Regions from separate parts of the Xenorhabdus bakwenae genome, predicted to be linked through region 1. Evidence: predicted binding sites of a transcription regulator. Region 1 holds the regulator's gene; the other holds the start of a gene.
The links. Region 1 encodes PurR, which represses purine synthesis genes. Its sites were predicted from a motif close to CANGCAAACGTTTGCNTG; they were not measured.
Positions count from the first base shown of each region.

Region 2: a site for PurR is predicted at 1,567-1,584, ahead of purL (phosphoribosylformylglycinamidine synthase). Genes of this name have one in related genera too.

Region 1 covers NZ_CP119194.1:782,985-787,664, forward strand. The annotation lists gene cfa (cyclopropane fatty acyl phospholipid synthase) at 1-513, opposite strand, end outside; gene punC (purine nucleoside transporter PunC) at 826-2,013, opposite strand; gene punR (DNA-binding transcriptional activator PunR) at 2,137-3,045, shown strand; gene purR (HTH-type transcriptional repressor PurR) at 3,049-4,074, opposite strand; gene sodB (superoxide dismutase [Fe]) at 4,576-4,680, opposite strand, start outside.
Region 2 covers NZ_CP119194.1:64,724-69,403, forward strand. The annotation lists gene mltF (membrane-bound lytic murein transglycosylase MltF) at 1-1,402, opposite strand, end outside; gene purL (phosphoribosylformylglycinamidine synthase) at 1,667-4,680, shown strand, end outside.

The sequences.
Region 1 (4,680 bases):
TAAAGTCATACCTGGAGACAGTTGTAGTTTTTCGCAAATCAGGCGCAGCTTATGGGATTGTGCTTCTTCCAGTGTGTTGGCATCTTTCCAATAACCGCAAGAATATTGCATGTGAGGATCAAGCATCCGAGTAAATAGGTCATTGCCTAAATTATAATGTTCCTCACCTACAATCCAGGCACGTTTGGGAGATTGTAAATTAAATATACGAGAGATAATTATCTTGAAGATATCCTTGACATTTTTAGGGATACGATGTTCTAAACCTGCCCGTAATACTTTGTAAAAGAAAATATCAAGGCGATCACATTCCCACCAGCCATCCATATAACTCTCACCCAGACCCAAGGAGCCTTCTTTCAATACGCGCTTATAGAAGTCAGGATTTTTAATACGTATGTCGAAAGGGCGCTTGCCATTGATATCAATATCAGTTTCCTGAAGCAATTCATGGGCGATCCTATGCCAAGGATCAGTGATTATTTTTTTACCTTCAACGAAAGACGAACTCATATACTCTCCAACATTTGTGTGATGGAATTTTGAGGTGTCACTTTGTAACTGTTTTTTATTATATAAAACCTAGAAGGTTTGTTTGAAAATAATATAGAAATTGCATTGAAAAGCACATATTGCCTATTCATCCTGAAATTAAATAGAGCGTCAATGCTCTGAAAGACCTCAAATTCCGAGTTTCTAGCATAATGAATCTGTATGAGTATATGAGTGAAATGGTATTTAAACAATCATCTAAAGGTTACATAATGGTGTAACCTTTAGATAATAATGTTATTAACTATTATGTTTTTTGGGAAATTATTGTATTTATGCTTGGTGACTCTTTTCAACACCTTGTTTTTGCAGCCAATAACCGATAGTCATGGGAACAACCGTAAGCGCCATGATTGTCGTCGTCGATAAAAGAGGGTATTCCATAAATAGAGAAACGATCATACTGGCAACAAAACAGAGGCCCAATTGCAGGGCATTTTGTAATGCAGCCGCTTTACCACTATTCTGTGGATAAACAGACAGAGCATTTGCTACTGCAATTGGATAGGATGCACCATTCATTGCTGCCATCACACAAAAAGGAATAAGAATGGCTATAAATGAAGGTTCACTTAATATGGAAATCAAACAAATAATGATCATGCTTACAGCATAGCCCACCAACAGAAATGGGAATACTGTTTCACTTTTTACTTTTTCCAGTAAGATACGGCAACCATACCCGCCAATCATAAATGCCAGAGTTTGGGGAATATAACTTAAGCCAATATCGGTAGGATCATAACCCATATCTTTCAAAATTGTTGGTGAACCCGTTAACCAGGCAAAAAAACCTGCACTGCAAGATGCATAGATCAGTACATTTCCGTTAAAAACTGGGGAAGTTAATAACGTAAAGAAAGAAACTGCCTTTTTATTGGCGTGGGTTTCGATATTGGTGCGTTTGTTGGTCAGAAAAAATGTTGGTATTAACAGCAATATCGTTACGATCATTAAAACAAGGAAAATGATCCTCCAACCATTATGCGTCAATAACCATGCGCCCAACAAAGGCGCAAGAGCCGGGGAAAGAGCAACCAAAGGCATGATCATGGCAAAAACACGTTTGGTACGTTCTACATCATATCTGTCGACGACTAAAGCCTGCCAGGTCACCGCAGCAGAACAAACACCAACCGCTTGCATAAATCTCAATACCAGTAACTGGATCGGGTCTGTAATCCAAAGCATACCTAAACAACTAATGGAAAACAGGGATAGGCCGATAATAAGAACAGGTTTTCTGCCTAAACGGTCAGACAATTGACCCCATAAAAGCTGGGCAAAAGCAAATCCGGCAAGAAAAATGCTAAGGCTCGCACTGATGGCATTAGTGGATGTACCTAATTCTGCTTTCATTGTGTCAAAAGCGGGTAGATACATATCAATGGCCAAATAGCCTAACATGCTTAAGCCTGCGAGATAAGACATAAATGGAATGGCGTTTTTATTTGTTGTCATTGTGTTAATAATTAGGTTTTGTAGTGGATAAGGAAATAGTTGGCTTATTTTATATAGCATGATTTTTACTTGTGAAACGGTAATATTTGCACCATGCCGTGAAAAAAATTGAAAGGAAGATATATGTGGTCTGAATACTCTCTGGAAGTCGTTGATGCTGTTGCCAGAACAGGAAGTTTCAGCGCAGCTGCATCAGAACTTCATCGTGTGCCTTCTGCTATCAGCTATACGGTAAAACAGCTTGAAGAATGGCTGGCAATACCTCTGTTTGAACGTCGTCACCGTGACGTTGATTTAACGGAAGCGGGGGCAATTTTTGTCAAAGAAGCGCGTTCTGTTATCAAAAAAATGAATCACACTCGGCACCAGTGCCAACAGGTTGCCAACGGTTGGCGGGGGCAATTTAGTATTGCGGTTGATCAGGTCGTAAAACCAGAGCGAACGCGTCGGCTAATTTTGGATTTTTATCGCCATTTTCCAGATATTGAGTTATTTGTCTATCCTGAAGTTTTCAATGGCGTATGGGATGCTTTGGTGGATGAACGAGTGGATGTCGCCATCGGAGCGACACGTGCTTCCCCCGTGGGCGAGCGGTATAGCTTCAGGGATATGGGGTTTATGCCTTGGCTGTGTGTAGCCAGCCCTGAACATGAACTGGCAGTAATATCGGGAAAATTGAATGATGAACAAATGCGGCCTTATCCCAGTTTATGTCTTGAAGATACTGCCCGCAGCTTACCTAAACGTGATACATGGGCTTTGGATAATCAACGGAGACTGATTGTTCCCGATTGGGATGTTGGATTAAGTTGCTTAATGGATGGATTGTGTGTAGGCATGGTGCCCAAACACCGTGCTCTACCGCTGATCCGTAAAGGCAAGCTGATGACACTTGAACTTGAGCAACCATTGCCTGACAGTCCATGCTGCTTGACATGGTCGCAAAAAAGCCATTCACCGGCATTAAGCTGGTTACTAGATTATCTGGGGGATAGCGAAACGCTTAATGCCGAATGGCTGCAAGAAAATTAATGGTCAGCGGCGATAATCGATAAAAGGTCCATCTGCAACAGAGCGCCGTTCAACAAGGCGTGGGTGGACTTCGATAGTTTGTGCATCTTCACGTTTATTGACGATCCTGTCCAGTAACATTGAAAAGGCCATTTGCCCTAAACGCTCTTTGGGTTGATGGATGGTTGTTAATGCTGGCGTAAAATAGCGAGCATTGCGAATATTATCATAACCGATGATTGAAATGTCTTGTGGAACGCGCAATCCCAGCTCATCGGCTGCACAAATCGCTCCCATAGCCATGACATCTCCACCACAAAAAACAGCAGTTGGACGATGTTTTTGATTCAGGATTTTATACATGGCTTGATAACCGGACTCCGGCTCAAAATCACCTTGTACAAACCATTCATCCCGAATAGCGATATTGGCTTCTTTTAGTGCTTTGAGGAAACCTTGGTGGCGGCCCCCACCGGTATTTCTTGCCAACGGTCCCGGAATAGATGCAATATCACGATGACCACGTTCAATGAGATAACGGCCAGCTAGGTAACCACCATGAAAGGCATTATCAATAATTGCATCGGTAAAATCACCTCTGGATTCTCCCCAATCCATGACCACCATAGGAATATTACGATAGCCTTCCAACATACTCAAAAGTTGCTCAGGGTATTCTGAACACATTACCAGCAAACCATCTACCCGTTTTTGCGCCAGCATAGCGAGATAAGCTTTCTGTTTATCAAGGTTGTTATGAGAATTACATAAAATCAGTGTATAACCTTTGCTATAGCAGCTATTTTCAACCGATTCTATGATCTCAGCAAAGTATGGTGCTTCACTTGATGTTGCCAGCAATCCAATGGATTTGGTGTGGTTTACTTTCAAGCTGCGGGCAACGGCACTGGGAGAATAGTTCAATTCTTTAATAGCGGCCCAAACTGCGGCCTTGGTATCTTCGGCGACGAAACGGGTTTTATTGATAACATGGGATACGGTTGTGGTCGAAACACCAGCGCGTTTAGCCACATCTTTAATCGTTGCCATGAAAAAAGGACTCCTGACCTTCTGGTCTAATTTATATACCCTTTATCTTTCTTGTCGGGTATAGCTATTTGTTAATCGTTTGCCAATATATTTATATACAGGGTGATGGTTGACAATAATTTAGCGGTAAACCTTGAATTTTGTCTGATCTAGCTCAAAAGTGAAAGCAATAATCGATGCTATAAAGAGTATGGATTAAATATCGCGGTATGGTTTTTCGATATATGGGAAATAACTGCTTAAAATTTAGGATGTTGAGGTGTCTTAATTTTCACATTGAGGATGTTCTATGGATACAGATCTGAAGCTGGGATTGTTGGCTGCCTGTAGTGCATTAATCATGATTGTTTTTCTGGCAAGCCTCTGTCTGATCTGATCAAGATCTAAACGAAGAATGTGTAGTCCCACTTACTTTAAGGGCGGGTTCTCCAGCATGCGGAATTCCGCGAATAAAGGAAAACCCGCCCTTATTATTTCAGGTTAGTATGAGAATGAATCTTATTAAGCCAGGTTTTCCTCAACAAATTTCCAGTTGATCAGAGCCCAGAAGTGCTCCAAATATTGGGGGCGTGCATTGCGGTAATCGATGTAATATGCGTGCTCCCA
Region 2 (4,680 bases), 720 kb from region 1:
CTTCACTCTCTTCCGTTTTCTCGCGGTTGGCTTTCGCTCTAAGGTATCCCTCCAGGCTCAAATAGTAACGCCGAATATTTTCAACGTAACGATAAGCTTCATAGCCACGGGCATAGCCATAGGTTGTATTGGCGTAATATCTTTTCTTGCTGAGCAGGGGCAGGCGCGTTTTAACATCCAGCCAGCTGTCTGGATTCCCTTTTTGTGCCGCGGTTAATTTACGGGCATCAAGAAGGTGCCCATACCCCATGTTGTAAGCGGCAAGGGCAAACCAAATGCGCTCATCCTCAGGAATGGTTTCTGGCAAACGCGCCATCAGGTAGTGCAGATAAGCCATTCCGCCTTTTACACTCTCCTCCGGATCCAGCCGATCGTGAATTCCAGCCCATTTTGCTGTCGGGCGTGTGAGCATCATCAATCCACGAACACCAGTAGGTGAAGTGGCTTGTGGGTCCCAATGTGATTCTTGCCATGCAATGGCAGCCACCAATTGCCAATCAAGCGATCCCGCGTATTGTTGAAAAATGGGTTGATAGGTTGGTAAGAGCGTATTGATGGCACGAATAAATGAAAGGGTATCGAAATAATCGAATGAGCCGACATGACTGAAATATTTTTCTTGTAGCCGCGACATGATGCCGTTTTCAGTCAACATACTGAAGAAATCGAGCATAGCGGAGTAGAGGCTATAATCGGCATTACGTTTTAAATACCAGGTTAAAGGGCTTTCTTCACTGACATCAAAAGCAACTGCCAGATTGGGATGAATGCGCTGTTGCAAGGCCAAACTGAGGGAGTCACTGATGGTATAGTCGATTTTTCCCTCGGAGAGTTGTTCGAGCAATTGTTGCGTATTCTCGTGTGGTGTTTCTTCCCAGGTTAACTCAGGATAAGACTTTTCTTTCCACTTTTTCAGTTCACTTACATGAGCTGAGCCTGCCGTGACGATGAGTTTACCTTTTAAATCACCAAACGAATGTGGACGTGTCGCCCCCTTGCGATACACCAGTTGTTGTATGACTGAAACATAGGCTGGGCCAGTGCGTGTCTGGTTCAGCCTGTCTTTATTGTAGATAAGCCCGGCAGCCAGGAAATCGGCTTTATCGTTTTCCAAGTCGTCAAAAAGTTGCTTAATGTTGGGACGAAACTTAATCACCAGTTTAACGCCCAGATAATTGGCAAACCGCTTGATTAACTCATAGTCGAATCCTGCTGGCTCATTTTTGTTGTTAAGAGAGATCAGAGGAGAGCTGATGGTACTAACCCGTAGCTCTCCTCGTGCCAGAATTTTGTTTATCTGCTCCTGCTGTTTATTGGGCCAATTGATATTCAGGCCGATGATGGCAGCAGAAAGGAGCGTGATAATTACGATAACAAAATAATTTATCTTTATGTTATTCAAATAGTTATCTCTTTTCAGAACGATTTGTAACCGTATGAAGTACAAGATAATAGCATGGTTAAATTTCCAGTAATCGAGAATTTTGCGTAACAAAAGGGAGATGTGCAACCCTATTAAACTCATTTTGGTATTTTATTGAGTGTATTGCTGGGTGAATAAATCACCACGCAAACGGTTTCGTCAGAGGAAACATTCCTCTATAATGCTTGCTGTTTCCTGAGGCATCAGTCAGGCTTTGCTTCTAAGATGAGAGAACCTATTATTATGGAAATTCTGCGTGGCTCACCCGCTTTATCGGCATTTCGCATCACTAAGCTCCTTTCCCAGTGTCAAGATCAACATCTCCCAGTTACTGACATTTATGCAGAATATGTGCATTTTGCCGAAGTTAATGACCCCATCACGGAAGATGAGCGAGAGAAATTAAATAAACTATTAAAGTATGGTCCCTCTTTGGCCGAACTTGAGCCTAAAGGACAACTTATATTAGTCACGCCTCGCCCTGGCACGATATCCCCTTGGTCATCGAAAGCGACAGATATTGCCCACAATTGTGGACTGAAGCAGGTTGTCCGTTTAGAAAGAGGGATTGCCTATTATATTCAGAGTGTTGGCCTGGATGACGGGCAATGGCAAACGTTGTCGGCATTACTGCACGATCGCATGATGGAACGTGTGTTCACTCAGTGTGAACAAGCCGAAGTCCTGTTTTCTCACCAGCCCCCTGCGCCGTTAAAACAGATTGATATCTTGCAATCGGGACGGGCCGCACTGGAATCAGCAAATATTGAATTAGGGCTGGCTCTGGCTATCGATGAAATTGATTATCTGATGAGCGCTTTTCAGGCGTTAGGACGCAATCCAACGGATGTTGAGCTGTATATGTTTGCCCAGGCAAATTCTGAGCATTGTCGCCACAAAATTTTCAATGCAGATTGGATTATTGATGGCCAGACTCAACCCAAATCTTTGTTCAAAATGATCAAAAACACGTTTGAACAGACGCCAGATTACGTGCTTTCTGCTTATAAAGATAACGCAGCGGTTATGGAAGGTTCTGATGTTGGCCGCTTCTTCCCTGATCCTGCAACCGGGGTTTATGACTATCATCAAGAGCCAGCCCACATCTTGATGAAAGTGGAAACTCATAACCATCCGACCGCCATTTCGCCCTGGCCCGGTGCAGCGACGGGTTCCGGTGGTGAAATTCGTGATGAAGGTGCAACCGGACGAGGTGCCAAACCGAAAGCCGGGCTGGTCGGTTTTTCAGTTTCAAACCTGAGAATTCCTGGGTTTGAGCAACCGTGGGAAGAGGATTTTGGTAAACCTGATCGCATTGTCAGTGCATTGGACATCATGCTGGAAGGCCCATTAGGCGGCGCAGCGTTTAATAATGAATTTGGGCGTCCGGCATTGCTCGGGTATTTCAGAACCTATGAAGAAAAAATTTGTTCCCATAACAGTTCAGAATTGCGTGGTTATCACAAGCCCATCATGCTGGCAGGCGGGATCGGCAATATCCGTGAAGAACATGTCCAGAAAGGGGAGATTTCGGACGGTGCAAAATTGATTGTGTTGGGTGGACCAAGCATGAATATCGGTTTAGGGGGCGGGGCGGCATCTTCAATGACATCCGGTCAGTCTGATGCTGACCTGGATTTTGCCTCTGTACAGCGTGACAATGCGGAGATGGAGCGTCGTTGTCAGGAAGTGATCGACAGTTGCTGGCAATTGGGGGATAAAAATCCGATTTTATTTATTCATGATGTAGGCGCTGGCGGTTTGTCAAATGCTATGCCCGAATTGGTCAGTGATGGCGGTCGAGGCGGGCGTTTTGAGTTACGTAATATTCTTAACGATGAACCCGGCATGAGTCCATTGCAGTTATGGTGCAATGAATCCCAGGAACGTTATGTTTTGGCGGTAGCACCAGAGCAATTAGCTCTGTTTGAAGAAATATGCCGCCGTGAACGTGCGCCTTACGCGGTGATTGGGGAAGCAACGGAAGAGCGACATTTGCAGTTGAATGACAACCATTTTAATAATCAGCCAATCGATATGCCGCTGGATGTGTTGCTCGGTAAGACGCCGAAGATGCTGAAAAATGTACAGGTTTTGCAAGCTCAAGGGCAAGGTTTGGATCGCAAGGGGATTGATCTCGCAGAAGCGGTAAAACGTGTCTTGCATTTGCCTGCCGTGGCGGAAAAAACATTCCTGATTACGATAGGGGATCGTTCCATAACCGGTATGGTTGCCCGTGACCAGATGGTTGGCCCCTGGCAAATTCCAGTCGCAGATTGTGCTGTGACTACCGCCAGTTTGGACAGCTATTATGGCGAAGCCATGTCAATGGGCGAGCGAGCGCCGATTGCATTATTGGATTTTGCAGCATCAGCGCGTATGGCGGTGGGTGAAGCACTGACCAATATTGCCTCCGCTTATATCCAGGATCTGAAACGCGTGAAGTTATCCGCTAACTGGATGTCGGCATCAGGCCATGCTGGTGAAGATGCGGGGTTGTATGCCGCCGTCAAAGCTGTGGGTGAGGAGCTGTGCCCAGCCTTGGGATTGACCATTCCGGTTGGTAAGGATTCGATGTCAATGAAAACCCGCTGGCGTCAAAATGGGGAAGAGCGTGAAATGACGTCACCACTTTCATTGGTTATCAGTGCGTTTGCGCGAGTAGAAGATGTGCGCTGTACCGTGACGCCAGAGTTATCTACTGAAGATGACAATGCGTTGCTGCTAATCGATCTGGGTAAAGGGCAGAATGCGCTGGGTGGGACAGCATTGGCGCAGGTTTATCGCCAACTGGGGGATAAAACCGCAGATGTTCGCAGCGTCGAACAATTAGCGGGTTTCTTTAATGCGATCCAACAGTTGATTTCAGAACAAAAATTGCTGGCTTACCATGACCGTTCGGATGGTGGATTATTGGTGACATTGGCTGAAATGGCTTTTGCCGGCCATTGCGGATTGCATGCCGATATCAGTGCATTTGATGAAGATATTCTGGCCGCATTATTTAATGAAGAATTGGGGGCGGTGATCCAAATTCGTGAGACTGACAGAGAGCAGATTGAGAACCTGTTGGCAGATTATGGATTAAATGAATGTGTGCATTATCTGGGTAAAGCCCGGGCGGGCGATGATTTTGTGATTTCCAGTGGCAATATGGAAGTTTATCATCAGAAGCGCAGCACATTGCGCTTATGGTGGGCAGAAACAACGTGGCAAATGCAGCGCCTGCGTGATAACCCTGAGTGCGCAGATCAAGA